DNA from 3 places in the Allobosea spartocytisi genome. Region 1 is predicted to be linked to each of the others. Evidence: predicted binding sites of a transcription regulator. Region 1 holds the regulator's gene; each other region holds the start of a gene.
The links. Region 1 encodes PhoB, which activates phosphate uptake and scavenging genes when phosphate is short. Its sites were predicted from a motif close to TGTCATNNANCTGTCAT; they were not measured.
Positions count from the first base shown of each region.

Region 2: IED13_RS00510 (Orn/Lys/Arg family decarboxylase) is a predicted target of PhoB. The motif match lies at 4,779-4,795, and genes of this name have one in related genera.
Region 3: IED13_RS08590 (alkaline phosphatase) is a predicted target of PhoB. The motif match lies at 6,590-6,606, and genes of this name have one in related genera.

Region 1 covers NZ_JACXWY010000015.1:50,391-60,292, forward strand. The annotation lists gene IED13_RS20445 (ABC transporter substrate-binding protein) at 66-896, opposite strand; gene IED13_RS20450 (amino acid ABC transporter ATP-binding protein) at 996-1,790, opposite strand; gene IED13_RS20455 (amino acid ABC transporter permease) at 1,787-2,686, opposite strand; gene IED13_RS20460 (LysR substrate-binding domain-containing protein) at 2,889-3,800, shown strand; gene IED13_RS20465 (SpoIIAA family protein) at 3,857-4,243, shown strand; gene phoB (phosphate regulon transcriptional regulator PhoB) at 4,296-4,994, opposite strand; gene phoU (phosphate signaling complex protein PhoU) at 5,007-5,726, opposite strand; gene pstB (phosphate ABC transporter ATP-binding protein PstB) at 5,749-6,555, opposite strand; gene pstA (phosphate ABC transporter permease PstA) at 6,595-7,476, opposite strand; gene pstC (phosphate ABC transporter permease subunit PstC) at 7,495-8,466, opposite strand; gene pstS (phosphate ABC transporter substrate-binding protein PstS) at 8,640-9,665, opposite strand; gene IED13_RS20500 (ATP-binding protein) at 9,790-9,902, opposite strand, start outside.
Region 2 covers NZ_JACXWY010000001.1:113,968-123,869, forward strand. The annotation lists gene IED13_RS00490 (ABC transporter ATP-binding protein) at 1-70, shown strand, start outside; gene IED13_RS00495 (GntR family transcriptional regulator) at 81-803, shown strand; gene IED13_RS00500 (homocysteine S-methyltransferase family protein) at 800-1,711, shown strand; gene IED13_RS00505 (GNAT family N-acetyltransferase) at 1,811-2,350, opposite strand; gene IED13_RS00510 (Orn/Lys/Arg family decarboxylase) at 2,366-4,735, opposite strand; gene IED13_RS28500 (MurR/RpiR family transcriptional regulator) at 4,909-5,385, opposite strand; partial or broken gene IED13_RS29300 (hypothetical protein) at 5,585-5,680, opposite strand; gene IED13_RS00520 (ABC transporter substrate-binding protein) at 5,915-6,958, shown strand; gene IED13_RS00525 (ABC transporter permease) at 6,985-7,842, shown strand; gene IED13_RS00530 (ABC transporter ATP-binding protein) at 7,839-8,585, shown strand; gene IED13_RS00535 (LLM class flavin-dependent oxidoreductase) at 8,615-9,902, shown strand, end outside.
Region 3 covers NZ_JACXWY010000004.1:214,972-224,873, forward strand. The annotation lists gene IED13_RS08560 (Dyp-type peroxidase) at 1-93, shown strand, start outside; gene IED13_RS08565 (family 1 encapsulin nanocompartment shell protein) at 86-892, shown strand; gene IED13_RS08570 (NAD(P)/FAD-dependent oxidoreductase) at 889-2,169, shown strand; gene IED13_RS08575 (FtsX-like permease family protein) at 2,255-3,556, opposite strand; gene IED13_RS08580 (ABC transporter ATP-binding protein) at 3,556-4,266, opposite strand; gene IED13_RS08585 (hypothetical protein) at 4,244-4,711, opposite strand; gene IED13_RS08590 (alkaline phosphatase) at 4,787-6,532, opposite strand; gene IED13_RS08595 (MFS transporter) at 6,816-8,030, shown strand; gene IED13_RS08600 (superoxide dismutase) at 8,145-8,891, opposite strand; gene IED13_RS08605 (methyl-accepting chemotaxis protein) at 9,166-9,902, shown strand, end outside.

The DNA of each region.
Region 1 (9,902 bases):
GGGATGACGGTAGCGAAGCGAACCTCGGCTTGCGGCTTCGAGGCCGCCGCGCATTCGCGAGGGAACTACTGGCCCTTGTTGATCGAGACCGGCTTCAGCGGGTTGTCGAGGAGGCCGTATTTCTGGATCAGCGCGTCATAGGTGCCGTTGGCCTGGAGCTTCTCCAGCGCGGCCTTCACGGCGTCGCGCAGCTGCGTGCCCTCGGCCGTCTTCGCGAAGGGGATGCCCATCAGCGTCGTCGTGAACGGCTTGCCGAGCGGGATGTAGGTGTTGGGCTCGAGCTTCTGGAAATGGCTCATCGTCTCGCTGCCCTGGACGCCGCCCTGCAGGCGCTGCGTCTTGAGCTGGGTGCGGGCATCGACCGAGCCCTCGGTGCCGACGACGTTGATCGCGGGCTTGCCCTTGGCGACGCAATTGGCCTGGCTCCAATCGCCGATCTGCTGCGGCCAGTTGGTCGAGCGGCTGGCGCCGACGCTCTTGCCGCAGAGGTCGTCAGGGCTCTTCACCGTGTCCTTGAACGGGGTGACCGTGTAGAACTGCGCGCCGGATTCGAGATAATCGACGAAGTCGACCTGCTCGCGCCGGGCCGGCAGATCGCTCATGCCGGCCAGCGCCATGTCGACGCGGCCGGTCTGGATCGAGGGCAGCATCTGGGCGAAGGCCGTTTCCTGCCATTCGACCTTGAGGCCGAGTTCCTTGGCGATGGCCTCGCCCAGCTCGATGTCGAAGCCGATGAGCTGGTTGGTCGCCGGGTCCTTCGAGGTGATCGGCGGATAGTTCGGCTGGGTCCCGATCACGAGCTTGCCGGCGGTCTTGATCCGGTCCGGCACGGTCTGCGCCTGAGCGGCCAGCGTGGTCGCGGCGAGCAGCGCCGCCGTCAGTGTCAAACGAAGCATGTGGTCTCTCCCTCTTATGAACTCAAAGCATTGCGCGAAGAAGCGGGAACCGGTTTTTCGCTGAAGCCATGCGCAAAACGACAAGAATCCCGCCGGTCGTCACTTCAGGACGGCTGCGATGAAATCCCGGGTGCGGGCCTGGGTCGGTGCGACCAGGACCGTGTCGGGCGTGCCGCGTTCGACGATCTCGCCCTTGTCCATGAAGACGACGTCGTTCGCCACCTCTCGCGCGAAGCCGAGCTCATGGGTGACGACGATCATCGTCATGCCGCTGGCGGCGAGGTCGCGCATCACGTTCAGCACCTCGCCGACGAGCTCGGGATCGAGCGCCGAGGTCGGCTCGTCGAACAGCATCAGCTTGGGCTTCATCGCCAGCGCCCTGGCGATGGCGATGCGCTGCTGCTGCCCGCCCGAGAGCTCGCTCGGATAGGCGTCGCGCTTCTCGGCGAGGCCGACACGCTCCAGCAGCGCCATGGCATCCGCGACGATCTCCTTGCGCGGCCGCTTCAGCACCGTGAGCGGCCCCTCGATGATGTTCTGCAGCGCCGTCATGTGATTGAACAGGTTGAAGCGCTGGAACACCATGCCGGTGACGAGGCGCTGGCGCGCGATCTCCGGGTCGGTCAGCTCGTGCAGCTCGTCGCCGACGCGGCGATAGCCGATCAGTTCGCCATCGACGCGGATCGCGCCCTGGTCGATCTTCTCGAGCTGGTTGATGCAGCGCAGCAGCGTGGACTTGCCCGAGCCGGACGGCCCGATGATGCACTGGACCATGCCGGGCTCGACCGAGAGCGAAACGTCGTTCAGCGCCTTCAGATCACCGAAGAACTTGCTGACATTGGCGACGGTGACGATGGCGGTATCCGCATCCGCCTGGTTCTGCACCGCGCTCATGCCGGCTCCTCCTCGAGCTTGACGGTGCGTTTCGCCCGCCTCTCGCCGCGTCCCTTCGAGAAATAGCGCTCGAGGAAATACTGCCCGATCTGCAGCAGCGTCACCACGAGCAGATACCAGCCGGCGGCGACGATCAGCAATTCGATGACGCGGGCATTGGCGAAATAGATCGTCTGGGCGTTGCGCAGGATCTCGGCATACTGGATCACGCTCGCCACCGAGGTCAGCTTCACCATGCTGATCACCTCGTTGCCGACTGGCGGAATGATGACGCGCATCGCCTGCGGCAGCACGATGCGGCGCAGCGCCGTCAGCCGCGTCATGCCGATCGCCTTGGCGGCTTCGGTCTGCCCGGTATCGACGGAGAGGATGCCGCTGCGCACCACCTCGGCGGTATAGGCGCCCTGGTTCATGCCGAGCCCGAGCAGCGTCGCCATGAACGGACCGATGATGTCGATCGTGCGCCAGGAGAACAGCCCGGGAATGCCGATGGTCGGGAAGACCAGCGCCAGGTTGAACCAGATCAGGAGCTGCAGCAGCAGCGGCGTGCCGCGGAAGAACCAGATGTAGAACAGCGCGACGCTGCGCAGCACCGGGTTCGGCGACATGTACATGATCGCGAAGATCACGCCGAGCACGATGCCCAGCGTCATCGCGCAGACCGTCATGATCAGCGTGTTGCCGAGACCGGAGAGGATCGCGGGCGCGGTGAAGAACTGCCCGACCACCGGCCAGGCGATGTCGCCCTTGACGAAGGCGGCGATAATCCAGGCGAGGACAGCGATGATGAGCGCCGCCGCGACCCAGCGCCCATAGAAGCGACGCGGCACGATCCTGAGTCGCGCGATCGCGGCCAGATCGCGGCTGGCGACCGGCGAGGTGACGGCATGGCTCATCGACGGCACTCCCGGACGGGCTTGCCGGCGGCTCTCGAAAGCGCCATCGACCGCGAAGCCGTTGGTCCGCGGAAACCACCGCAGCACGGGCAGATTGTCAAATTCATGCGAGCCCCTCCTCCCCAAGCGTAAGAATGACCTCTTGACCCGGCAGCCAGCAAACGAAACGATCTCCGGTAGCCTAGTCCAAAACGGAATACCCATGGCCTTGCGGCCCCCGCCCTCCTCCACCGCCATGCGCGCCTTCGTCACCGTCGCGCGACTGGGCTCGACCGCCCGCGCCGCCGGCGTCGTCAACCTGACGCAGAGCGCGGTCTCCAAGCAGATCCTGTCGCTCGAGCACCATCTCGGCACGGTGCTGTTCGAGCGCAATCCGGTCGGCCTCAAGCTGACCGAGGCCGGCGCGATCTACCTGCCCTATGCCGAAGCCGCCCTGGAGCAGATGGAACGCGGTGCGATGCGCCTGGCCGAGCGCGTCGCCATCGCCCGGCCGATCCGGTTGCACATGGTCGCCATCGCCGGCGAGCGCTGGCTGATGGAGCGCTTCCCCGTCTTCGCCGAGGCCCATCCCGGCGTCGACGTCCAGTTCACCAACTATGTCAGCGAAAACGAGACGGAAGAGCCGGACATCGAGATCAACCACGGCACCCCGCCCTGGCCCGGCAAGGAGGCGCATTATCTGTTCGGCCGCGATGTCGCCCTCGTCGCCGCGCCCGAATTGCTGGAGCGCATGAGCGGTTTCCGCCGCGCCGCCGACATCCAGAAGATGACGCTGCTGCAGCATTACCAGATGCCGGCCTTCTGGGCCGAGTTCACCGAGGCGCATGGCCTGCGCGGCGCGGTGCCGGCCCATACCGTCCGCTACGGCTATTACTCCGTCATCATCCGCGCCGCGGTCGCGGGGCTCGGCGTCGCGCTGGCGCCACGCTGCTATGTCGCCGAGGAACTGGCTTCGGGCGCGCTGGTCAACCCGCTCGATATCGGCTTCACCAGCGTCACCGGCTGCTGGCTGACCCGCCGCCTGGACCAGCCCTCGCGCCCCGGCCTCGACGCCTTCATCGCCTGGCTGAGGACGGAGGCCGCGGCTTTCGACGCGGCGACGCGAGCAGCCTGAGCGCCCGCAACCTCCCGGCCGGCCATGCGTTGACATCGGCACAGGAGGAGGCCGCCATGATCACCATTCTTCCGGCTCCCGACCATGTTCTCGCCATCGCGCTCAGCGGCACCATCGAGCCGGCCGATATCGAGCGCGTCGCCGCCGATGTCGAAGACCGGCTGAGCCGGCACGAGAAGGTCGCGATCCTCGCCGATATCACCGCCTTCGACGACATGACCTTCGCCGCGGCCTGGAAGGACGCGCGCTACAGCTTCGGCAAGCTCTGGGAACTCAGGCGCTTCCCCAAGGAGGCGATCATCGTCGAGAAGGGCTGGCTCGATCGCGTCGCGCGGCTCTTCGCCCCGGTAGTCCCCTTCGTCGAGATCCGTACCTTCCCGCCGGCCGAGCGCGAAGCCGCCCTGGCCTGGGCCGCCGATATCGAGGGCGGCCCCGACACCTGAAGCACGGGCGCTGCGAGCCGGGGCTCGGCTCGCGTGTCAGCTCCGGCGGCAGTCAGCTTCTGGCGAACGTCTCGTCGAAGGCATAGCCCGCGCCGCGCACGGTCCTGAGCGGATCCTTGGCGTCGGCAGGGGTGATCGCCTTGCGCAGGCGCCCGACATGCACGTCGACGGTGCGCTCGTCGATATAGACGTCCCGGCCCCAGACGGCGTCGAGGAGCTGGGCGCGGGAATAGACGCGGCCCGGTGCCTGCATCAGGAATTCGAGCAGGCGGAACTCGGTCGGCCCCAGATGCAGCTCGCTGCCGGCGCGGCGGACGCGCCGCGTGGTGCGGTCGAGCTCGAGGTCGCCCGCCTGCAGCAGGCCCGCGACATGGCCGGGCTTCGCCCGGCGCAGCAGCGCCTGGATGCGCGCCGTCAGCTCCGGCAGGGAGAACGGCTTCACGACATAGTCGTCGGCGCCGGTCGCGAGCCCGCGCACCCGCTCGGTCTCCTCGCCGCGCGCCGTCAACATGATGATCGGCACCCGCTCGGTGTCGCGCCGCGAGCGCAGCCGGCGGCAGAGTTCGATGCCGGAAAGGCCCGGCAGCATCCAGTCCAGCAGCACCAGATCGGGCGTGTGGTCGCGCAGATGCAGTTCGGCGTCGTCCCCCCGCGCCACGCTGTCGACCTCGAAGCCCTCGGCTTCGAGGTTGTAGCGCAGCAGCAGGGTGAGAGGCTCTTCGTCCTCGACGATCAGGATGCGTGCCGCCATGATTCCTTAGCCTCAGCTACCCGTGATCGCCTCGACCTCGATATTGGTCGTGTCGAGCTTCGGCCGGTTCGCGTCGAGCGAGTCACCGGTGATGAGATAGTGGATCGTCTCGGCGATGTTGGTGGTGTGGTCGCCGATGCGCTCGATGTTCTTGGCGCAGAACAGAAGATGCGTGCAGAAGGTGATGTTGCGCGGATCTTCCATCATATAGGTCAGGAGCTCGCGGAACAGCGAGGTGTAGAGCGCGTCGATCTCGTCGTCGCGGCGCCAGACCTCGAGCGCCTTCTGCTCGTTGCCGGCGGCATAAGCGTCGAGCACATCCTTGAGCTGCGCCTGAACGAGGCGGCTGATGTGCTCCAGCCCGACCACGGCGCGGTGCGGCGGCTGGAACTGCCCGGAGATGGCGACGGCGCGCTTGGCGATGTTCTTGGCGAGATCGCCGACACGCTCGACATCCGCCGCGATGCGGATGGCGGAGATCAGCTCGCGCAGATCGTTGGCCAGCGGCTGGCGCCGGGCGATGGTCAGCACCGCCTTCTCCTCGACCTCGCGCTGGAGATTGTCGAGGCGCTGATCGGCGGAGATGATCTTCTGGGCCAGCGTGGTGTCGCGGCGCACCAGCGCCACGGTCGCATCGCCGAGCATGCGCTCGGCCATCCCGCCCATTTCGGCGAGGCTGCGGCGAAGGCCTTCGAGATCGGCGTCGTAGGAGCGGACGATGTGGTCGGTCATGGGGTTCCTCCTCCGTCGCCGCTCAGCCGAACCGGCCGGTGACGTAATCCTGCGTCTGCTTCTTCGCCGGGTTCATGAAGATCGTGTTGGTCGGCGCGAACTCGATGACCTCGCCGAGATACATGAAGGCCGTGTACTGCGAGATGCGCGCCGCCTGCTGCATGTTGTGCGTCACGATGGCGATGGTGAAGTCGCTCTTGAGCTGCTCCAGCAGGTCCTCGATCTTGCCGGTCGAGATCGGATCGAGCGCCGAGGTCGGCTCGTCGAACAGGATCACTTCCGGCTTCTGCGCGATGGTGCGCGCGATGCACAGGCGCTGCTGCTGGCCGCCGGAGAGGCCCATGCCGGAGCTCTTCAGCTTGTCCTTGACCTCGTCCCAGAGCGCGGCGCGGCGCAGTGCGCCCTCGACGCGGTCGTCGAGCTCCGACTTCGGCGGCTTCTCGTAGAGGCGGATGCCGAAGGCGACGTTGTCGTAGATCGACATCGGGAAGGGCGTCGGCTTCTGGAACACCATGCCGACGCGCGAGCGCAGCTCGTTCACATCGACGTCGTTGGAGATGATGTTGCGCCCGTCGAGCATGATCTCGCCGGTCGCCTTCTGCTCCGGATAGAGCGAGTAGATCCGGTTGAAGATGCGCAGCAGGGTCGACTTGCCGCAGCCCGAAGGCCCGATCAGCGCCGTGACATGGCGGTCACGGAAGTCGAGATTGATGTTCTTCAGCGCCTTGTGCTCGCCGTAGTAGAAATCGAGGTTTTTCACCGCGATCCGGACGGGAGCCTCGGCATCGAGCGACTGCGGGGAGAGTTCAAGGGTCGAAAGCATCGACATGGTCCTCAAGGTCGGGCGCGACCGGGCTGGATTCAAGTCTTATTTGCCGCCGGCGACGACGCGCCGGGCGATGATCGAGAGCAGCAGGATCGAGATCGTGATGATCAGCGAACCAGCCCAGGCGAGTTGCTGCCAGTTCTCGTAAGGGGCGGAGGCGAACTGGTAGATCGTGACCGGCAGGTTGGAAACGCCGCCGACGAGATTGGGCGAGAACCAGAAATTGTTGTTCAGCGCCGTGAAGATCAGCGGCGCCGTCTCGCCGGCGATGCGGGCGAGTGCCAGCAGGATGCCAGTGACCATGCCGGCCTTCGCCGCGCGCCAGGTCACGCTGGTGATGACGACGGAAGGCGGCGCGCCGAGCGCCGAGCCTGCCTCGCGCAGCGGGCCGGGCACGAGGCTGAGCATGTCCTCGGTGGTGCGCACGATGACCGGGATCGCGATGATGCCGAGCGCGACGCCGCCGGCCCAGCCGGAATAGCCGCGGAAGGGCTCGACCAGGATGACGTAGACGAACAGGCCGATCAAGATCGACGGCGCCGAAAGCAGGATGTCGTTGATGAAGCGGATGATGTTGGCGAGCTTGGAGCCGCGGCCGTATTCCGCCAGCCAGGTGCCGGCGAGCACGCCGATCGGCGTCGCCACCGCAATGCCCAGGAAGGTCAGCACGATCGAGCCGACGATGGCGTTGGCGAGGCCGCCGCCCTCGGAGCCCGGCCCGGGCGTGACATGGGTGAAGGTCGCGAGCGAGAGCCCGCCGATGCCCTTCACCAGCAGCATGCCGAGAATCCAGAACAGCACGAAGATGGCGCAGAAGGTGAAGCCGGTGGCGATGACCTTCATCGCGCGGTCGGCGGTGCGGCGCGACTGGCGCACGCGCCCCCAGGCGATGTGCGATGCGGCCGGTGCGGAAGAGGTGGACATGCTCATCTGACCCAGACCTCAGAATTTCTTGACCCGGGCGACCAGCAGCCGCGCGATGACGAGGACGACGAAGGTGACGAAGAACAGGATGCAGCCCAGCGCGATCAGCGAATTGAGCTGCAGGCCCATCGCCTCGTTGAACTCGTTGGCGATGCGCGAGGCGATGGTCGAGCCGGGGTCGAGGATCGAGGCCGAGAGCCGGTTGGCGTTGCCGACCACGAAGGTCACCGCCATCGTCTCGCCGAGCGCACGGCCGAGCCCGAGCATGATCGCGCCGATGATCGAGACGCCAGCCTGCGGCACCAGCACATGGCGCACGACTTCCCAGGTGGTCGCCCCAATTCCATAGGCGCTCTCGCGCAGCACCGAGGGGATCTGCTCCAGCATGTCGCGGGTGATCGAGGCGATGAAGGGCACGATCATGAAGGCGAGGATGATGCCCGCGGTGAAGATGCCGAGGCCCGAGGGCGAGCGCGAATAGAGCACCGTGCCGACGATCGGGATGCCCTCGACGATATTCGAGAGCGGGATCTGGACATAGGCCGCGAAGAGCGGCGCGAAGACGAACAGCCCCCACATGCCGTAGATGATCGAAGGCACGGCGGCGAGCAGCTCGATCGCGGTCGCGACCGGCCGCTTGAACCAGGGCGGGGCGAGCTGCGTCAGGAACACGGCGATGCCGAGCGAGAGCGGCACGCCGATGACGAGCGCGATCAGCGCCGTCGAGAGCGTGCCGACGATCGCCGGCCAGGCGCCGTACTGCTCGTTCTGCGTATCCCAGACGCTGGAGGTGATGAAGCCGAGGCCGAATTCGCGGAAGGCCGGCCAGCCGCCGACGATCATCGAGAGCATGATGCCGGCGAGCAGCACCAGCACCAGCAGCGCGGCGAGAAAGCTCGCATTGCGGAAGACGAGATCGAAGGTCGCCTTCGGCGTCTTCCGGATCACCGGTGCCGGGGGAATGCTTTTCATGTCGGTTACGGCGGTCATTCCGCGAGGCTCCGATAATGTCGCCGAGGCTGCTCGAGCCGGTCCGGCTCGATCGGCCTCAGCCCTCATCCTGAGGAGCCTCCGGTGCCGCGACCGGCGGCTCCTCAGGATGAAGGCTGAGCGTGGTCGGGCAAGGCGGGATAACCCGCCTCGCCCTGTCGGTCAGGCTGCGATCAGAAGATCGGCTTGCCGGAGTTGTCGGTCACGCCCTTCCAGGCGGCGCGGACCTCGTCCTTGACGTTGGCCGGGAGCGGCACGTAGTCGAGATCGCTCGCCAGCTTGTCGCCGCTCTTGTAGGCCCAGTCGAAGAACTTCAGCGCGGCCTGCACGTCGGCCGGGCTTTCCGGCTTGGCATGAACCAGGATGAAGGTCGCCGAGGTGATCGGCCAGGCATCCTTGCCCTTCTGGTTGTTGAGCGAGATGCCGAAGCCCGGCTGCTCTTTCCAGTCGGCATTGGCGGCCGCGGCCTGGAAGGCCTCGATCGTCGGCATCGGGAAGTTGCCGTCGGCATTCTTCACCAGGGCGTAGGAGAGCTTGTTCTGCTTGGCATAGGCGTACTCGACATAGCCGATCGAGTTCGCGACCTGCTTCACCGAAGCGGAAACGCCCTCATTGCCCTTGCCGCCGATGCCGACCGGCCACTGCACGGCGGTGTTGTTGCCGATCTTGGTCTTCCATTCGGCCGAAACCTTGGAGAGGTAGTCGGTGAAGACGAAGGTCGTGCCCGAGCCGTCCGAACGGTAGACCGGGTTGATGTTGGCATCGGGGAGCTTCAGATCGCCGTTGAGCGCGACGATCTTCGGGTCGTTCCACTTCTTGATCTCGCCGAGATAGATCCCGGCGACGATTTCGCCCGAGAGCTTGAGCTTGCCCGGCTCGATGCCGGCGATGTTCACGGCCGGAACGACGCCGCCCATCACGGTCGGGAACTGGATCAGGCCGTCCTTGGAGAGCTCCTCGCCCTTGAGGGGAGCATCGGTCGCACCGAAGGCGACGGTCTTCGCCTTGATCTGGCGGATGCCGCCACCCGAGCCGATCGACTGATAGTTCAGGCCGACGCCGGCTTCCTTCTGATAGGCCTCGGCCCATTTCGAATAGATCGGGAAGGGGAAGGTCGCGCCGGCGCCGGTGATGTCGGCAGCCTGGGCGGAACCGGCGATCCCGGCGGCAACGGCCGCGAGAACGAGAATCTTGCGCATTGAGATGTCCTCTCTGGGTCGCTGTTTGCAGCGACCTCGTCAGAACACCCTCAGTATGACAGCCACATGACATTCCGTCATGAAAACTGTCACAAAGGCTCAGGCCGCTCCGGATTGTCAGGGCTCAGGCCGCGCTGCGGCCCGTTCCGTAGCGGGGCAGGATCGCCTTGAAGGCAGCGCCCTGCCCCGGCTTGCTCTCGATGGTCAGCCGGCCGCGATGGCGCAGCACGATGTGCT
Region 2 (9,902 bases), on a different contig from region 1:
GCAGGTTTTCCTCGACCCGCAATCCGAGCGCTGCCGCCGCTTCGTCGGCATGCAACGCGGCGGACAATGAGGACCGGACCGTGCCCCTGACGGACGACCAGCAACCGATCGAACGGCTCAGCCTCGCCGACATGGCGATGCGGCGCCTGCGCGACGAAATCGTCCGCGGTCGCCTGGCACCCGGCGAGGTGCTGACGGAAATCGCGCTGGCGGGGCGGCTCGGCGTCGGGCGCGGGACGGTGCGCACCGCGCTGTTCGCGCTGGAGGCCGACGAGCTGGTGGTCCGGGCACCCTATTCGAACTGGCGCGTCCCCAGCCTCAACGCCCAGGTGATCTGGGAGATCTACACCTTGCGCGAGGCGATGGAGGGTCTGGCGGCCCGCATTCTCGCCGAGCGCAGCGAGGCGCAGCCCAAAAGCCTGATTGCCGCCGCCTTCGCGCGGCTGGCGCCGGCGGAAACCGGCTCGGTCGATGACCGCGTCGCGGCCGATCTCGGCTTCCACCGGGCGATTGTCGATGCGACGGGCCATCGCCACCTGATTAAGCGCTACAACGCCCTGTCGACGAAGATGGAGTGGCTCTACCGCTGGTCCGAGACGCATTGGCCCGCGCGTTTTCCGCTCGAAGCCGATCATCGCGGGCTGTTCGAGGGCGTGATGCACGGTAGCCCGGATGAGGCCGAGCGTGCCGTGCGTGCCCATATCGCGCCCAGCCTCGCCGCCGATCTGGAGGGGCAGCATGCCCTGGTTTCGGCGGGCGGCGCAGGGGCCGAAGGCGAATTCAAGAAGAGCGATCTGGCATGACGGACAAGGTGGTCGTCCTCGATGGCGGCATGGGGCGCGAGCTGAAGCGGATGGGTGCGCCCTTCCGGCAGCCGGAATGGTCGGCGCTGGCGCTGATGGAGGCGCCGGAGACCGTGCTGGCAGCGCACCGCGCCTTCATCGAGGCGGGCGCCGAAGTCATCACCACCAACAGCTATGCGGTGGTGCCGTTCCATATCGGCGAGGCGCGCTTCACGCAGGACGGCGCGAGGCTTGCCGCCCTGTCGGGCGAATTGGCGCGCCGCGCCGCGGAGGAGGAAGCGCAGCGCAGCGGCCGCAAGATCACCGTGGCCGGATCGCTGCCGCCACTGTTCGGCTCCTACCGCCCCGATCTGTTCGATCCCGCGCGGGCTCCGGCCATGCTGGCGGTGCTGGTGGATGCCCTGCTGCCATCCGTCGACCATTTCCTTGCCGAAACGCAAAGCTGCATCGCCGAGGCGCTCGCGGCTTGCGCGGCGGTGCGCCCAACCGGCAAGCCGATCTGGGTTTCCTTCACACTGCAGGACGATGGCACTGCCGGAGAGGCCCCCGCCCTCCGTTCGGGCGAAGGCGTCGCCGAGGCCGTCGCGGCGGTCCGCGCTGCCGGCGCCGCCGCCGTGCTGTTCAATTGCAGCCAGCCGGAGGTGATGGGCCCGGCTGTCGCGCTCGCGCATGACGTTCTCGGAGAGAGTGGAATCCCGATCGGCGTCTACGCCAACGCCTTCCCCGAGAAGACCGGGGAAGCTGCGGCAAATGAGGGGCTGAGCGACCTGCGCGAGGATATCGTGCCGCTTCGCTACCGCGACTTCGGGCGGGACTGGCACCGCCGCGGCGCCCGGATCATCGGCGGGTGCTGCGGCATCGGACCGGATTCCATTTGCGAGATCCACCGCGCGTTCCGCGCCGATTGAGCTTCCATGCGGTGAGCGGTGTTCCACAGCACGCGCGACGCGGGAAATTCCCTACGGCTGCGCGAATGATGGCTTTCCGACCGAATTCGCGGACAGGGGCTACGGGATCGGCTGCGTGGCCCCTGCCCCGAGCGAGCGCTGCATCATGACGCTGTCGGCCCAGCGGCCATAGCGATAGGCGACGCCCGGCAACAGGCCGACCCGGGTGAAACCGAAGCGCTCGTGCAATGCCAGCGACGTGCTGTTCTCCGCGTCGATATAGCCGATCATCTGGCGGAAGCCGGCGGCGGCGCAGGCGTCGATCAGCGCCTGCATCAGCAGCCGCCCGATGCCATGCCCGAGATGCTCGTGGTGGACGTAGATCGAGTGCTTCACCGTGAAGCGGTAGGCCGGCCGCTTGCGGAACAGCACGACATAGGCGTAGCCCACGACCTCGCCACTGCGGGTCGCCACCAGATGCGGCAGCTTGCGGTTGCGCAGGTTCTTGCGCCGGTCGCGCAGATCGTCCGGCTGCGGGGTGCCGGTATCCTCGACACCGGCCTCGATGCCGTGGCGGATATGCCGGCGATAAATCGCCAGCATGGGCTCGACATCGTCGTCGCGCGAGGGGCGGATGATGACGGGGCGGTCGGTTTCCATGAATCGTCGCGATCCTCAGCCCTGCGCCTGCTCGCTGACGACATAGGTATGGAGCCGCACCTGCCCGGCGGCATCGACCTCGCGGTAGATGCCCTGGATCTCGACCTCGAAGCCGGGGAAGGCATTGAAGCAGGCTTCGAACATCTTGAGATAATCGATCATCGGCTTGGCCCGCTCGGTCAGCCGCTCGCCCGGCACGATGGTGGCGATGCCGGGCGGGTAGACGACGAAGGGCGTCGTCGCGATCCGCCCGGCGATGGCGTCGATGGGCAGATAGTCGACATCGTTGCGCGTCAGGCAGCGCGCCGCGTCATGCGGTGACATCGCCATCTCCGGCAGGTGCTCGGGCGAGAACTGTCGGCTCTGCAGCCCGCTGACGTCATGGTCGCGGAAGAAGCGATGCATATCGCCGCAGAGATCGCGCAGCCGCACGCCGCCATAGCGGCCGGGCCGGCGCCGGTAGAATTCCGGAATCGCGTCTTCCAGCAGGGCGTTGTCGTCATGCAGCTTCTTGAAGGCGACGAGCCCGCTGATCAGCGTGCCGGCCTTGCTGGCCTCGACGCCGGGCGTGAGCAGGAAAAGCAGCGAGTTCAGATCGTTCTTCTCGGCGACGATCCGATTCTCGCGCAGGAACTGCGCGACGATCGGCGCGGGGATGCCATGCTCGGCATAGGCGCCGGTCTCGCGGTCGAAGCCGGGGGTCAGCAAGGTCAGCTTGTTGGGGTCCGTCATCGCGAAGCCCGGCTCCATCTGCGTGAAGCCGTGCCAGCTCGCATCCGCCGCGAGCTGCCAATAGGCAGGGTTGCTGGCGAGCTGGTCGGTAGAGACCATCTCCCAGGCGACGTCGTGGACAGCCCCCTCGCGCGCGGCATCGGCGATGCTGACCCGGTCCGGCACGAAGGGCTCGAAGAACCAGCGCCGCTCGGGCCGGACCTCCTTCTCCTCGAATTCGCGTCGCACGGCCCGGATCTTCTTGCGCAGCTCGATGCCGAGCCGGATCGTATCGTCCCAAAGCACCTCGCCGGAGCGGCCCTTCATCATCTGCGCACCGACATCGAGCGAGGCGAACAGCGGATAGAAGGGCGAGGTCGAGGCGTATTGCATGAAGCTCTCATTGAAGCGTCGATGCTCGACCCGACGCTTCTGGCCCTTGATGTGCCTGTCCTTGATATGGATCTGCGAGGCCTGGCTGAAGCTCGCGAGCTGCTTGTGGGTCGATTGCGTCGCGATGATGCCGGGCGACTCCGGCCCCAGCCCCGTAAGCCCCATGGCGAAGCGACCGGCATAGAGCGGGTGGAACTTCATGAAGCCGGCCCAAGCCTCGTCGAAGAGGATGTACTCGCAGAGATGCCCGATCTTATCGAGGATCATCTGCGCGCTGTGGATCGTGCCGTCATAGGTGCATTGCTCGACCACGGCGACGCGGAACGGGCGCGGCTTCTTCCAGGCATCCGGGTCCTTGACCAGCGGATTGGTGCAGATGCGCTCGCGCAGCGCCTCCTCGTCGAAGCTCTCCCAGCGCATCGGGCCGATCAGCCCCCAGGCATTGCGCACTGTGGGGATGTAGACCGGAATGCCGCCGGCGATCAGCAGCGCGCCGTGATGGGCAGCCTTGTGGTTGTTGCGGTCGAACAGGACGAGGTCGCCATCGGTGACCAGCGCGGCGAGCGCGACCTTGTTCGAGGTCGAGGTGCCGTTGAGGACGAAGTAGGTCTTCTCCGCCCCGAAGATCTGGGCCGCCTCCTTCTGCGCCTTGAGTGCCGGACCTTCGTGGGTCAGGAGGTCGCCGAGATCGAGCACGGAATTGTCGAGATCGTCGCGGAAGACCGCCTCGCCGAGATGTTCCATGAACACCCGGCCGATCGGGCTGCGGCTGTAGAACACGCCGCCATTATGGCCCGGACAGGTCCAGAGATGGTTTCCCTCTTCGGCATAGTCGACGAGGGCGCCGAAAAACGGCGTCTTCAGCGTGTCGGCATATTGCTTCAGCCGGCTGATCAGGCTCTTGGCGATGAAGGGCGGGGTCTCCTCCGAAAGGAAGATATAGCCGTCGATGAAGTCGAGCACCTCGACCGGCACGTCCTCGAAGCGCTTGCGGCGGATCAGCAGGATGATGGGGAAGTCGAGGCCGCGCCGGCGCATCAGGTTGATCAGCGCGGCCGTCTTGCCCTCCAGCCCCTTCTTGCCCCAGTCGACCACCATGCAGCCGATGGCGGCATCGGTCTGGACCGCGATCTCGGCATCTTCGAGCTTTCGCGCCTTGACGACCTCGAAGCCCGATCGCTCGATCTCCTCGACGATCTGATGGAAGCGGATCCCTTCGAGATCCTCGGCATCGAAGTTCGGCGTTGCGAACAGGAAGGTGAAGCGCCTGAAATAGTCCATACCGGCTCCGCTGAGCATGAACCCGCAGCATTGGGTGAGTTTTACGACAATTCGGCGACTGCCGCTCCGGCCGAAGCCGCGGCGGGCGGGCGCCCCGCGGGCCGGAGAACGAGTTTCCAGGATGGGCGTCTCGATGCCGACAGAACAGTTTGCCGCAGGACCGATCCGGAAGGCTAGAACCGCTTGGTCGAGAGCACGTCGAAGGTCTTGCCGATCGTCGCGACGGCCTTGTCATAATCGGCCAGCGACAGGCAGGCGATCAGGGCGTCGATGATGGCGAGCTGGGCGATGCGGCTCGTCATCGCCTCGGTGCGGAACTGGGTCTCGCGCGCCATGGTGTTGAGGACGATGTCGGCATAGGCGAGCAGCGGCGATTTGCCGAAATTGGTGATGCAGATCGTCATCGCCCCGGCTTCTCGCGCGAGCCTGGTCGCGGTGACGGTCTCGTGCGTCGAGCCCGAATGCGAGATCGTGATCGTCGCGACATCGGGGCCGGTCAGCGAGGCACTGATCGCCTGCACATGCGAATCGACCACGACCTTGGATTCGACGCCGACGCGCAGGAGCCGGTAATTGGCGTCCTCCGCGATCGGGGCGGCGCTGCCGATGCCGTAGAGCTCGACGCGGCGCGCCTTGCGGATCGCCCGCAACAGCGCGCTCCATCGCCCCCCTGTCGAGCACCTTCATGGTGTCGTGCAGCGCCTGCAGATCGCTGCGGAAGACCTTCTCGATCACCGTCCCGGTGTCGTCCGCGCGGGCGAGATCCTCGTGGATGAACTGCACCGGCTGCACGAGATCGCGCGCCAATGCGATCTTGACCTGCTGGAAGCCGCGCGCGCCGAGCTGGCGGCAGAGCGAGATCACGCTGCCCTCGCTCGCCTCCGCCCGTTCGGCCACCTCCATGACCGACATGGCGGTCAGGTCATTGCTACGAGGCCCATTCATAGGGCGAACCCATGCGATGGGCCGCGCGCATCATGGTGGCGTCCGCCCGCAGACCCAGCATCAGGCTGAACGAGGCATTCCTTCCTGGAAGGCATCACGGAGTTGGAAGGTTCTTCGTCTTTGCGTTGTATCTTAAAAAGAACATTCGTTTGACTTAACAAACGATCCTTTTGCAAGATTTGGGGAGTCCGGCGCTGGTCGCCGACGACCGTGAATTTGCAGAAGGTGACGACCATGGCCGGCACGACGGGGCACTCCAAGCACTTCGAAGCGAGCCGCCGCGCGGTGCTGAAGGTGTCGCTGCTGCTGCCGTTCATTCCCTCTGCCGCTCGCGACGCAGCGGCTCAGGGGGCGCTTCCCCAGCAGATCCCCGCCGGGACGAAGCTGGTGGCGGCCGATCAGAACGAGGCGCTGCAGACGCTGATCCGCGCCTCGGGCGTGCAGGCGAAGCTCTCGAGCAACGTAACCTATGCCAATTTCCTCGGCGGTCCGGCGATCCTCGAAGCCTTCCGGGCCGGCGCGCTCGACCTCGCCACCGTCGGCAACACGCCGCCGATCCAGGCGCATGCCGCCGGCGAGAAGATCCCGATCATCGCCGCGCGCGTCTCCTCCGAGACCGATTACTTCCTGGCCGTGCGTCCCGGCCTGAAGATCGACAGCCTGGAGGAGCTGAAGGGCAAGAGCATCGCCTATGGCGAGGGCACCGGACGCCAGCCCTTCGTGCTGAATGCGCTCAAGCTCGCCGGTCTGACGCGCAAGGACGTCAAGCTCGTGCCGCTTCGGGCTGCCGACTTCCCCGATGCGGTCAGGACCGGCCAGGTCGATGTCGCGGCGCTCAACGAGCCGCATTTCTCGCGCTATCTCGCCGACTTTGCCGATCGCGGCGCCAGCGCGTTGCCGAAGGCGCAGAACGACCGGCTGCCCAGGAGCCTGACCTATCTCTACGCCAGTCAGAAGGCGCTGGACGACCCGGCCAAGGCGGCAGCGATCCGCGAATTCGTCGCCGGCTGGATCGATGCCAGCCGCTGGTCGCACCAGAACGTCGATGCCTGGGTCGAGGCCTACTACGTCAAGCGCCAGAACCTGAAACCGGCCGATGCCCGCAAGATCGTCGAGTCGGAAGGCGAGTTCCAGTTTCCGCTGCTGGCCAGCCTGATCGCGAAGCAGCAATCGCTGATCGACGTGATCCACGAGGCCGGCGACCTGCCGAAGCGACTCGATGCGCGCGAGGAATTCGACCTGCGCTTCGACGAGATCATCGCCGCCAAGACCAACTGACACCCTGGCCGAGACGGATGGACGCCATGAGTCTCATCACCTATGCCACCGGCTTCCAGCCCAGCGCGGAAACCGAAAGGCATCCTGTCGGAACGCAAGCAGCGCGGCCGCCGCAACTGGCGCCGTCGCGCCTGCCGCGGGGCGGCATCCTGTTCGGGCCGGTTGCATTGGTCGCGATCTGGGAACTCGCCTCGAGGATCGGCTGGCTCTCGCCGAAATTCCTGGCGGCGCCGTCGACGGCCGTCCTGACCGGCATCGAGCTCCTGAGCAACGGCACGCTGGCCGACCATTTCCTCGCCTCGGCCCAGCGGGCCTATCTCGGCCTCGGCATCGGCGTCGCGCTCGGTCTTGGGATGGCGCTCGCCGCCGGTCTCAGCCGCATCGGCGAAGCCTCGCTCGACGGGCTCGTCCAGATCAAGCGGGCCGTGCCGACGCTGGCGCTGATCCCGCTCGCCATTCTCTGGCTCGGCATCGGCGAGGCGATGAAGGTCGCGCTGATCGCCTCCAGCGTGCTCGTGCCAATCTACATCAACACCCATGCTGCGCTCACGGGCATCGATATCCGCCATGTCGAGCTTGCCCGCAGCGTCGGGTTGTCCCGCGGCGCCTTCCTGCGCGAGGTCGCGCTGCCCGGCGCCCTGCCCGGCTTCTTCACCGGCCTGAGGCTCGCCGTCACCACCTGCTGGACGGCGCTCGTCGTGCTCGAGCAGATCAACACCACCGAGGGCATCGGCTATCTGATGAACCGCGCCCGCGACTACGGCCAGACCGATGTCATCGTCGTCGGCCTTGCGATCTATGCCATCCTCGGCCTCGGCTCGGATTTCGCGGTCAGGTTCTGGGAGCGCCGGGCGCTGTCCTATCGCAAGGCGCTGGCGTCATGAACGCCTCGGCCCATCCGCTCCACCTGCCGCGGGGCCCTGCGCCTGCCGCCGTCAGCCTGCGCGGCGTCACGCGCCGCTTCTCCGGCCGGACCGTGCTGAACGAGGTTTCGCTCGACTTCGCACCGGGTGAGTTCGTCGCGCTGATCGGCAAGAGCGGCTCGGGCAAGAGCACATTGCTGCGCGCCCTGGCGGGTCTCGACGACGGCGTCGACGGCGAAGGCCGGATCAGCGTGCCGCAGGATCGCTCGGTCCTGTTTCAGGACTCCCGGCTGCTGCCCTGGAAGAACGCGCTGCAGAACGTCGTCTTCGGCCTGCGCAGGTCGGATGCGGACGAGCGCGGCCGCGCCGCGCTTGCCGATGTCGGGCTCGGCGGGCGCGAGGACGCCTGGCCGAATGCGCTCTCCGGCGGCGAACAGCAGCGGGTGGCACTGGCGCGTTCTCTGGTGCGTCAGCCGCGCCTGCTGCTGGCCGACGAGCCCTTCGGCGCACTCGATGCCCTGACGCGGATCAGGATGCATGAATTGCTCTTCCGCCTGATCCGCCAGCACCGGCCGACGGTCCTGCTGGTCACGCATGATGTCGACGAGGCGATCAAGCTCGCCGACCGCGTCCTGGTCATGGAGGCCGGCCGCATCGTCGTCGACCGCCCGGTTGCCCTGGCGCATCCGCGCCTCAAAGCCCCTCATTTCGAAGCCTTGCGCGGCGATCTGCTCGCGGCGCTCGGCGTCTCCGATGCCGTCTAGTGACCCACATCCGACAGGATCGATCCGCCATGGCACGCGAACTTCACCTCAACCTCTTCATCAACGGCCGCGGCCACCACGAAACGGCCTGGCGCCACCCCGCCTCGACGACGAAGGCGTTGAGCGATCTCTCCTACTACCGGGATCTCGCTCTTGCGGCAGAGGCGGCGAAGCTCGACTCGATCTTCTTCGCCGATCAGCTCGCGCTCGGCGACGAGCTCGCCCATGCCGCGCGCGGGGAGCTGGAGCCGGTCACGCTGCTCGGGGCTCTTGCGGCGTTGACAAGCCAGATCGGGCTGATCGCCACGGCATCGACCACTTATAACGAGCCCTACAACCTCGCCCGCCAGTTCGCCTCGCTGGACCATCTCAGCGGTGGCCGGATCGGCTGGAACATCGTGACCTCCTGGGCGCCGGGCGCCGCCGTCAATTTCGGCCAGGAGGCTCAGGTCGGCATCGACCAGCGCTATGCACGCGCCCACGACTTCGTCGAGGCCGTCTCCAAGCTCTGGGACAGCTGGGCGAGGGACGCCATCGTCGACGACCGCGACAGCGGCACCTATGCCCGCCCCGATCGCGTCCGGCGCGCCGCGCATCGCGGCAGCCATTTCAGCGTGGCAGGGGCGCTCAACATCCCGCGCTCGCCGCAAGGCCGCCCGGTCTTCGTTCAGGCCGGCGCGTCGAAGGACGGCCGCGCCTTCGCCGCGCGCTATGCCGAGGCGATCTTCACCGCGCATCTCACCAAGGACAGCGCGATCGAATTCTATGCCGACATCAAGACCCAGGCGCGGGCATTGGGGCGGGGCCCGGACCAGATCGTCATCCTGCCCGGCCTCAGTGCCGCGATCGGCTCGACCGAGGCAGAGGCGAAACGGGTCTGGGAAGAGCTGAATGAGCTCTCCCATCCGAGCGTCGGGCTCGCCAGGCTGTCGAGCCGCTTCGGCGGCCATGACTTCTCGCATCTCAAGCTCGACGACGTTCTGTCGGTGGAGGATTTTCCCGATCCGTCGCAGGTCCAGGCTTCGCGCAGCCGGGCGCAGTCGATCACCGCACTCGTCGCGCGCGAGCGGCCGACATTGCGCGGCCTGCTGCACAGCCTCGCCGGCGCGCGCGGCCACTTCACCGCGACCGGGACGCCGGAGCAGATCGCGGATATCATCGAGGACTGGTTCGTGTCCGGTGCGGCCGACGGCTTCAACGTCATGCCGCCGATCCTGCCGACGCAATTCGACATCTTTGCGAGCGAGGTCGTGCCGCTGCTGCGCAGGCGCGGGCTGTTCCGAAGCGAATATGGCGACGGGACGCTGCGCGACCGGC
Region 3 (9,902 bases), on a different contig from region 1:
CCCGAACCGGTTCCGGCGCCCGCTCCATCCAGACCATCCGGCGACGGCTCGCTCGGCATCGGCTCCCTGAAGGAAGAGGCAGGCCATGAATAATCTGCACCGGGACCTCGCGCCCATCTCCGATGCCGCCTGGGCGGAGATCGAAGACGAGGCGTCGCGCACGCTGAAGCGCTATCTGGCGGCGCGGCGCGTCGTCGACGTGGACGGGCCGAAGGGAACGGCTTACGCCGCTGTCGGGACCGGGCATACGCGCCCGATCGAGGCGCCGGGTGAGGGCATCCGCTCCCTGCTGCGCGAGGCGCAGCCGCTGGTCGAACTGCGCGTTCCGTTCACGCTGACGCGACAGGCGATCGACGATGTCGAGCGCGGCTCGGAGGATTCCGACTGGCAGCCGCTGAAGGATGCGGCCAGGACGATCGCCTTCGCCGAGGACCATGCCGTCTTCGAAGGCTATGCCGCGGCCGGGATCGGCGGCATCCGCGCCGGCAGCAGCCATGCCGCGGTACCGCTCCCGGCCGATCTCGACGACTATCCGGAGGCGGTTGCCAGGGCGCTGAGCGACCTCAAGCTCGCCGGCTGCAACGGTCCCTATGCGCTGGTGCTGGGCGGCGAGGCCTATCGGGCGGCGAGCGGCGGCAACGAGGAGGGCTACCCGATCTTCCACCATCTCGAGCGCATCGTCGATGGCGGGGTGATCTGGGCGCCGGCGATCGAGGGCGGCTTCCTGCTCACCACCCGCGGCGGTGATTTCGCGCTCGATATCGGCCAGGACCTCTCGATCGGTTATCTCAGCCACTCCGCGACCACGGTCGAGCTTTATCTCCAGGAGAGCTTCACCTTCCGCATGCTCACCTCGGAGGCCGCCGTCGCGCTTGCGCCGGCCCAGCGATGACAGCCGCCGCGGACCATCATGTCGTCATCGTCGGGGCCGGTTTCGGGGGCCTCGAAGCCGCACGCCATCTTGCGCCCACCGGCCTGCGCATCACGGTGATCGACCGGCGCAATCACCATCTCTTCCAGCCGCTGCTCTATCAGGTCGCGACGGCCTCGCTGCCGACCTCCGAGATCGCCTGGCCCGCCCGCTCGCTGCTGCGCCGATACAAGAACGTCACCACGCTGCTGGGCACCGTCGTCGGGATCGACAAGGCGGGGAAGACGGTGCTGCTCGAGGGCGAGCAGCCCATCGCCTTCGATACGCTGATCGTCGCAACGGGCGCCCGCCACGCCTATTTCGGCCGCGACGAATGGGAGCCCTACGCGCCGGGCCTGAAGACGCTGGAGGATGCGACGCGAATTCGGCGCCGTATTCTGTCGGCCTTCGAGCAGGCCGAATGGGAGCCGGACGAGGCTGCCCGCGCGCCCTTCCTCACCTTCGCGATCATCGGCGCGGGGCCGACCGGGGTGGAGCTCGCCGGCACCATCGCGGAGCTGGCGCATGACACCTTGCGCGGCGATTTCCGCAATTTCGACACGCGCAGCGCCCGCGTCGTGCTGATCGAAGCCGGCCCGCGCATCCTGGCGGGCTTTACGCCCGATCTTTCGGCTTATGCGGAGCGGGCGCTTGCGCGCCTCGGCGTCGAGATCAGGCTCGGCCATCCGGTCTCCCAATGCGGGCCGGACGGTGTCGAGCTCGGCGGCGAATTCCTCGCCGCCAAAACGATCCTCTGGGCGGCCGGCGTGGCAGCGTCGCCCGCGGCCGAGTGGCTCGGGGCGCCGGCGGACCGGGCAGGACGGGTGCGCGTCGAGCCCGATCTGTCCGTGCCGGGAGATCCGGCGATCTTCGTGATCGGCGACACGGCTGCCGTGGAAGGGGCGGATGGCAAGCCGGTTCCAGGCGTCGCTCCGGCCGCGAAACAGGAGGGCGGCTATGTCGCTGGCGTGATCAAGGCGCGGCTCGCCGGCAAGGCTCCTCTGCCGCCCTTCGCCTACAAGAACGCCGGGAACCTCGCCACGATCGGCAAACGGGCGGCGATCGTCGATTTCGGCTGGATCAAGCTCAGGGGCCGCCTGGCCTGGTGGATCTGGGGCGTCGCCCACATCTTCTTCCTGATCGGCCTGCGCAACCGCATCGCCGTGTCGCTCAACTGGCTGTGGATCTACTTCACCGGCCACCGCAGCGCCCGGCTCATCACGCAAGGCAATACGGGCACGCCGCGACAAACCGAGTGATGTGAGCGGCGACTCTCGTGCCGAAAGCGAAGGTCATGGACCTCGCTATACAAGCTGTCGCGAACAGCTTTCCGTCCGCGCCGCCTTATCCGCGCAGCCCCGCCACCACCGGCCGGCGATAGGAGAGGGCGGCCGGCAGAACGGCGAACAGGCCGCCGATGGCCGCGAGCCCGAGCGCCGGCAGAATTTCGCCGAGGCCGATGGCCGGCGAGAGCATAAGCCCCGTCCGCTGCGCGACGAAGCCGGCGAGGACTTGCGTCGCCAGCGCGCCGAGACCCAGGCCGAGCAGGCAGCCGAGCGCGATCAGCGCGACCATGCCGAGCCAGACGACGAGCATGACATAGGCGCGCGGCGCGCCGAGCGCCCTGAGCACGGCATAGCGTCGGCGGCGCAGCCCGGCGACGGCGAGCAGGAGCAGCAGCACGGAAGCGAGGATCAGGACCGTGTTCAGCGCGGAGGCGATGACGAGGATGTCGCGGATGTCGCCGAGCGCGCCGTAAAGAGAGACCAGCACCTCGGCGGGAAAGAAGGCCATGGTGCCGCCCTGCCGATATTGCGCGCGCAGCTGATAGGCACCCGCGACGCTCTTCGGCTTGACGACGATCGCCGGCACGCCGGGGACGCGCTTGCCGTCGAAGGGCGGGCCGATCCTGTCTTCCGCCTTCGCGGGACCGCTGCCGGCCACCGAGCCCTGTTTCCAGAATGGCGCGTCGCTCGCGGCTTCCTCGGAGGCATGGCCGTTGCCGAGGCCGTGGACCTCCCAGACGCTCTCGATCGGCACGAGGATGGCGCGGTCCCAGGGAGAGCCGAGGCGGGGCAGCCGCCCGACCACGGTGTAGCCATGGCCCTCATGCTTGTGGCCGTCCTCTTCTGCGTCGGCCTGACCGGGCGTGGCGGCGTGGCTGGCGACGCCGTGGGACGGGGTGATCGTGTCGCCGAGCCTGTAGAGAACGTCGGCGCCGAGCACGGCCTCGCCCTCCGCCGCGAAGAGCCGGCCCTCGCTCGGCGCGATCCAGCCCCAGCGACCGGCGAAGGCGGCCGTCGTTCCGACGATCGCATAGCCGCGGCTGACGTCGCCGAAAGCGATCGGCGCCACCTGCGCCACGCGCTCGTCCTTGAACAGCGTGTTGAGCAGGCGCCCGTCGAGCAGCGGCAGCGCGTCCGGCTGCAGATAGACCGCCGACATCAGGAGCTGCGTCTGGCTGCCGGGCGCGCCGATGATCAGGTCGAAGTCATTGGCGGCGCTGGTCGAGCCATGGCGCAGGGCGCGTTCCTGCGCGCCGATGGCGACGCCGGTGGCGATCGCGAGCGCGATCAGCAGGACGATCGCCGGAGCGGTCCAGCGCAGCGCGCGCAGATCGGCCAGCATCATGGGGAAAGGGTTCATCAGGCGGCTTGGCGCTGTGCGGTTCGGGAGAGGTCGAGGCGCTGGCCGAAGCGCGCGAGCAGCGCCGGATCATGCGTGGCGCAGAGCAGCGTGGCGCCGCTCTCGGTGGCGGTTTCGAGCAGGAGGTCGGCGACCTCGGCGGCGTGGGCGGCGTCGAGGCTCGCGGTCGGCTCGTCGGCGAGGATCAGAGCCGGCCGGCTGAAAAGGGCGCGCGCGATGGCGACGCGCTGCTGCTCGCCGCGCGAAAGCAGGGCGGCGCGGCGGCGCGGATCGGGCAGGCCCATGCGGTGGGCGAGAGCGGCGGCGCGTTCCTTCTCGGTGCCGCTCAGCCGCCAGGCGGAGAAGCTCGCCGGCAACGCGATGTTGGCGGCGATGTCGAGCTCTGGGATCAGGTGAAAATCCTGGAAGACGAAGCCGATGGTCTCACGGCGCCAGCGGTCGCGGCCGGATTCGGACAGCTCGGAAACGGCGCGGTCGTTCCAGAGGATGCGGCCTCGGGAGGGGCGCAGGAGCCCGGCCACCAGATGCAGCAGCGAACTCTTGCCGCAGCCCGAAGGGCCGCTGACACCGAAGCGGCTGCCCGGTTCGATGGCGAGCAGGGGGATGTCGATCAGGCGGAAGGGCCGGCCGTCGGCGTCGCGATGGTCGAGCGCAAGGTTCTCCAGCGTCAGGCGCCCGGAGGCCGGTTCAGGCGAGGGTGAAGCCGGCATCCACGATCCTGATCTGGCTGACGAAGCCGGTTTCGGCGTCGGTGGCGGAGCCGATCTCGAGCCGGCCGGTGACCGCGACCTTGCGTCCGGCGCTGACCATCGGCGTCTCGGCCTTCATGAACACCACGACGATGTCGACCGGCCAGTCGGCATCCGACTGGCAGAAGGGGCAGATCGCCAACGGTTCGCGCGTCAGCACGAAGAAATGGCTTTCCGCCTTCAGCGGCGGGGCCATGTAGCCGAGCATGCGCACGGCGTGGCCACGCAGCGCCGTGACGCGATCGGAAAACTGGAAGCCCAGCACCCCGAAGGATTTGTAGAGCCCGTCGAAGGCGATCGCCTCGGCCTCCGTGGCGGCGTGCGCCTGCCCGCAAAGGCTTGCCGCCGCGAGGCCGAGCAGGGCTTCGCGGCGGGAGAACGACGGGAGGGGGAGGATGCGCTGCATCGCGACCTCGTCTGGCTAAGGTGGTACGGCCCTCGGGACCGTACCACGTCGGTGTGCGGTCTTGCGCCTCGCGGCTTACTTGCCGCCGAGCGCCAGCGCTTCCGCCATCACGCGGAAGACGTAGGTGTTCGGCTTGTGGCCGCGGAATTTCTCCGCGCCCGGGCCCATCGCCGTCAGGATGACGTCGTCGGCGGAGTGCACGCCGCTATTGGCGTCGAAGGGCAGGTTGCCGGTCTTGCGAGCTGCGAGCGGGCCGGAGCAGTCCTTCTCGTTGGCGATGTTGGTCTTGCCGTCCGGACCCTTCACGGCCGGGACGCGCTCGCCGTCCATGGCGGGGCGGCCGGTGTCGCAGGTGTCGGGGTAGGAGCCGTAGACCACCGCGAGGCGGCGCGAGGTGTCGACCTTGGTGGGATAGCCCTCGGCATCGACCGGGCCGTAGTTCGGCGGCACGGAGTCGGCGTAGACGCCGAGCTTGTCGCGCAGGAGCTGGCCCGGGCGGTCGTCGTCATAGGTGCCGATGATCGAGATCGGGTGGGCGTGGTCCGGCACGACGATGATCAGCGTGTCGTTGCGGTCGCCGGCGAAGTCCTTGGCGACCTTGACGGCGTTGTCGAGCATGATCGTGTCGAAGACCGAGCGCTCCCAGTCGAGCGAGTGGCTGTACTTGTCGATGCGGGCGGATTCGACCATCAGCAGGAAGCCTTCGGGATTGCCCTTCAGCATGTCGATGGCGGCCTTGGTCTGCTCGACGACATCGGGCTGATCCGGGAACTTGGAGAGCGTGCCCTTCTTGGCGAGGCGCAGGTCGAAGGCGCCGTCGATATTGCCGGTATTGTAGAGGCCGAGCAGCTTCTTGGTTCCGCCGGCGGCGGCCGCGTTCATCTCGGCCTTGGTGGTGGCGAGGGTGTAGCCGGCCTCCTTGAACTTCGCGATGAAGTCCTCGCCGTCGGTGCGCTTCGAGCCCGGCGTCGTCTTGGCGAGGAAGTTGGGCGAACCGCCGCCCATGATCACGTCCGGCTTCACGTCGTAGAACATCTTGACGATGTCGTTGTAGTCGGAGCGGCGACGGGTATGCGCGACCATCGAGGCCGGGGTCGCGTCCTCGATCTCGGAATTGGTAACGACGCCCACGGCCATGCCGGTGCGACGCTTGGCCAGCTCGGCGATGGTCTCGACCTTGGGGTGGTCGAGCGTCAGCGCGTTCTTGGCGCAGTAGACGCCGAGCGCGTTGACACAGGACTTGTGGCCGGTGGTGTAGGCATGGGCCGCATTGGCGCTGTCGGTCACGATGGAATCGGTGCCGGAGGTCGAGATCAGCGCCATGTTCGGCATGTCGTCCATCGCGAGCTCGCCATTGTAGCGGCCTTCTTCCCAGCCCTTCGCCAGGATGCGCGCGGCGGTGCGGTTGGCAACCGACATTCCGTCGCCGATGAAGAGGATGACGTTCTTGGCGCGGCGCGGCTGGGCGGTCGCGAAGACCTCCCACTTCACCGTGGACTTGCTGGTGCCCTGCGTCGCCTCGACCGTGTAGCTGCCGGCCGGGAGGCTGGCGCCGCGCAGCCACAGCGCCGAATGCTTCTGGCCTTCCTCGCTCTGGATGAAATTCGTCGGCCGGCCGAAGATTTCGGCGGCGGGCTTGCCGTTGATCGTCACATTGACGTCGGCGGAGGCCGGGGCGTTGGGGAACTCGACCTTGAAGTCGAAATGCGAACCTTCGAGGATCTCGGCGCGGTTGATCGGGTAGATGGTCTGGGCCGTCGCGGGCATGGCCGCGGCGAGCGCACCCGCCATCGTCATCATCAGCAATCGTTGCGCCTGCATAGGTATCTCCGCCATCGCGTCAGGTCAAAAAGGGCGAGCCGTGCTTAGGCAGCTCGAATGACAATACGATTACCGTTCGGAATACCTTTATTTGTTATATTATTACGTTTCTTTGTTGCGCCTCGACGAGGCCGACAGGGCCAGCTCCATCGGAGCAAGGCGCGTGCCGGGTGCATGGCCGCCACCCTCCCACCGATGGGGCGCGCAAATTGTCGCAAGGGGGGCGATCGTCTACTAGGAACCGTAAGCCAGCTTCCTAACCTCAGAATCGTTCGATAACCCGATGACAGCCGCGGTCCAGGTTTCGACAGCACAGCGCGCCATGATGCCCGTGCTGATCGCTCTCAGCTTTACGCATCTGCTCAACGACATGATCCAGTCGCTGATTCCGGCGATCTATCCGATCATCAAGGATTCCTACCGGCTGGATTTCGGGCAGATCGGCCTGATTACGCTGACCTTCCAGGTCTCGGCCTCGCTGCTGCAGCCGGCGGTCGGGCTCTACACCGACAAGCATCCGATGCCCTATTCGATGGTGGTCGGCATGGGCTTCACGCTGTCGGGGCTGATCGGGCTGGCCTATGCCGGCAGCTACGGCTTCCTGCTGCTTTCGGCGGCCTGCGTCGGCATCGGCTCCTCGATCTTCCATCCCGAGGCGACCCGCATGGCGCGCAACGCCTCGGGCGGCCAGCACGGGCTGGCGCAGGGCATCTTCCAGCTCGGCGGCCAGACGGGCGGGGCGCTCGGGCCGCTGCTCGCGGCCTTCGTCATCGTGCCGCGCGGGCAGGGGAGCCTCGCCTGGTTCTCGGTCGCGGCGCTCGTCGCGATGATGCTGATGGTCTGGACCGCGGCGAGCTATGCAAGGCTCGACCGGGCGCGGCCGCCGAAGCCGGCGGCCAAGGTTGTCGCGGCGCGGCCGGGCAAAGGCTCGGTGGCTTTCGCGATCTTCATCCTGATCGTGCTGCTGTTCTCGAAGAACGCTTATTCGGCGAGCTTCAGCTCGTTCTACACCTTCTACCTGATGGGCAAGTTCGGCATCTCGATCCAGCATTCGCAGGAGATGCTGTTCCTGTTCCTCGCCTCCTCGGCGGTTGGTGCAGTGGGCGGCGGCATGCTCGGCGACCGCATCGGCCGCAACAAGATCATCTGGTTCTCGATCCTGGGCGCGCTCCCCTTCACGCTGATCCTGCCCTATGCCGACCTGTTCTGGACCGGCGTGCTGACGGTGATCATCAACATCATCATGTCGAGCGCCTTCGCGGCCATCCTGATCTATGCGCTGGAATTGCTGCCGGGGCGGGTCGGGCTCGTCGGCGGCTTCTTCTACGGGCTGTCCTTCGGCCTCGGCGGCCTTGCGGCGGCACTGCTGGGCGAGTTCGCCGACCATCTCGGCATCGAGATGGTCTACAAGCTGTGCTCCTTCATTCCGCTTGTGGGTCTGCTCGCCTGGTTCCTGCCTCGGATCAGCGAAGGCGGCGGGACGAAGGTGGGGCATTAGGCGCGGGCGGCACGCTCGCGCCGTCATGCTCGGGCTTGACCCGAGCATCTTTGGCAGGAGATTCTCGGGTCTGCGCTTCGCTTCGCCCGAGAATGACGGCGCGGCTGCGGACCGTCAGATCGCGAGCTTGCCTGCCTTGGCGGCGGCATAGCGCTCCTCGATCTTCGCCCAGTTCACCACGTTCCACCATGCCTTGAGGTAGTCGACGCGGCGGTTCTGGTACTTCAGGTAATAGGCGTGCTCCCAGACGTCGTTGCCGAACAGCACCATCTGCTTGTCCATGACGGGGCTGTCCTGGTTGGGCCGCGGCAGCAGGCTGAGCTTGCCGGCCTTGTCGACCGTGACGAAGACCCAGCCCGAGCCGAAGACGCGCAGGCCTGCCGCCTCGAAATCAGCCTTGAACTTGTCGAAGCCGCCGAGGTCGCGCGTGATCGCGGCCGCGACCTCGCCGCCCGGCGCGCCGCCGGCATTCGGCCCGATCACCTCCCAGAACATCATGTGGTTGGCATGGCCGCCGCCATTGTTGCGGACCAGCGTGCGCAGGCTCTCCGGCAATTGGTTGAGATCGGCCAGCAACTCGCCGACCGTGGCCTTGGCGATGACGCCATTGTCCTTCGCGGCGCCGTTCAGGGCCGCGACATAGGCTGCGTGGTGGCGGTTGTAGTGGATGTCCATGGTCGCCGCGTCGATATGGGGTTCGAGGGCGTTGGCCTCGTAAGGGCGCTTCGGCAGCGAGAAGGGGCCCGCGGGAGCCGCCGGCGCGGCGGCCTGCGCCCAGACCTTCGGGGCGGAAGCGACGAGAGCTACACCGGCGCTCAGGGCGAACAGGCTGCGGCGCGAAATCGTGAAGGCTGCGGTCATGATGGCGTCTCTCCAGAGGGGTTGCGGTCGTGGGGACGTTGGGATTCCGATCCTCGTCGTGTCGGGCTGTTCTTGAGGTGACGCGCGGGAACGGAAGGTGTTCCTGCGTCATCCGCCGTGCCCTTCCGCAGAGGCCGCATCGCCGCGGCGCGCGCATGCTGCCATCCTACAGGGCACTCGGCTAGCGGTATCGGCGGCGGGTGGGGGCCCTTAACCGCCAGTTTACCGCGTTTGGCTACGTTCCGGAAGGAATCCAGCCGGGAAGCGCGCCGTCATGCAGGCACAGGCTCTCAAGGTCGTAGCACTACCGCAGGAGCCCGCCCCGGCGGCATCCGCGCCGGCCGCGACCCTGCCGGCCGGCGAGGCCGTGCCGGTCGAAACCGGCGCGGCGCGGGCCGTCCGCGAGATCGCGGAGCGCTTCGGCAAGCTGGGCGCCGAGATCACCGATGTCGCGGGGCGCATCGTCGATGTCAGCCGCCAGCTCGACGGGCAGACGAGCGGCCTGCGCCGTGTCGTCGGCGCGGTCGATCAGGTTTCGCATGCCAACAACGCGATCCAGCAGGCGGCGGAGGGCGCCCAGGCCGCGGCTTCCGCCGTGCGCAGCGGGCTCGAGCGCGTCACCGGCTCGGTCAAGCTCGGGCTGAACGCGGCCCAGACCGACATCGAGACGCTTTCGGACGAGGCGCAGTCGATGTCGCAGGCGCTGGCGCAGGCGGTGACCGACGCGCATAAGGCGCGCGCCTCCAGCGACGCGATCCAGGCGATCACCCGCGAGATCCAGCTGCTGGCGATCAATGCCGGTGTCGAGGCGGCGCGCAGCGGCGAGGCTGGCAGGGGCTTTGCGGTCATCGCGGCCGCGGTGAAGGCGCTGGCCGAGCAGACGCGCGAGGCGACCGCCGCCAGCGCCCGCCAGCTCGACATGCTGGTGCGCGCGGTCGATGGGCTGGCCCGGCGCAGCGAGGACAATGCGCAGACGGCGCGGCGCGCCATTGACGGCAGCCGGACGATCTC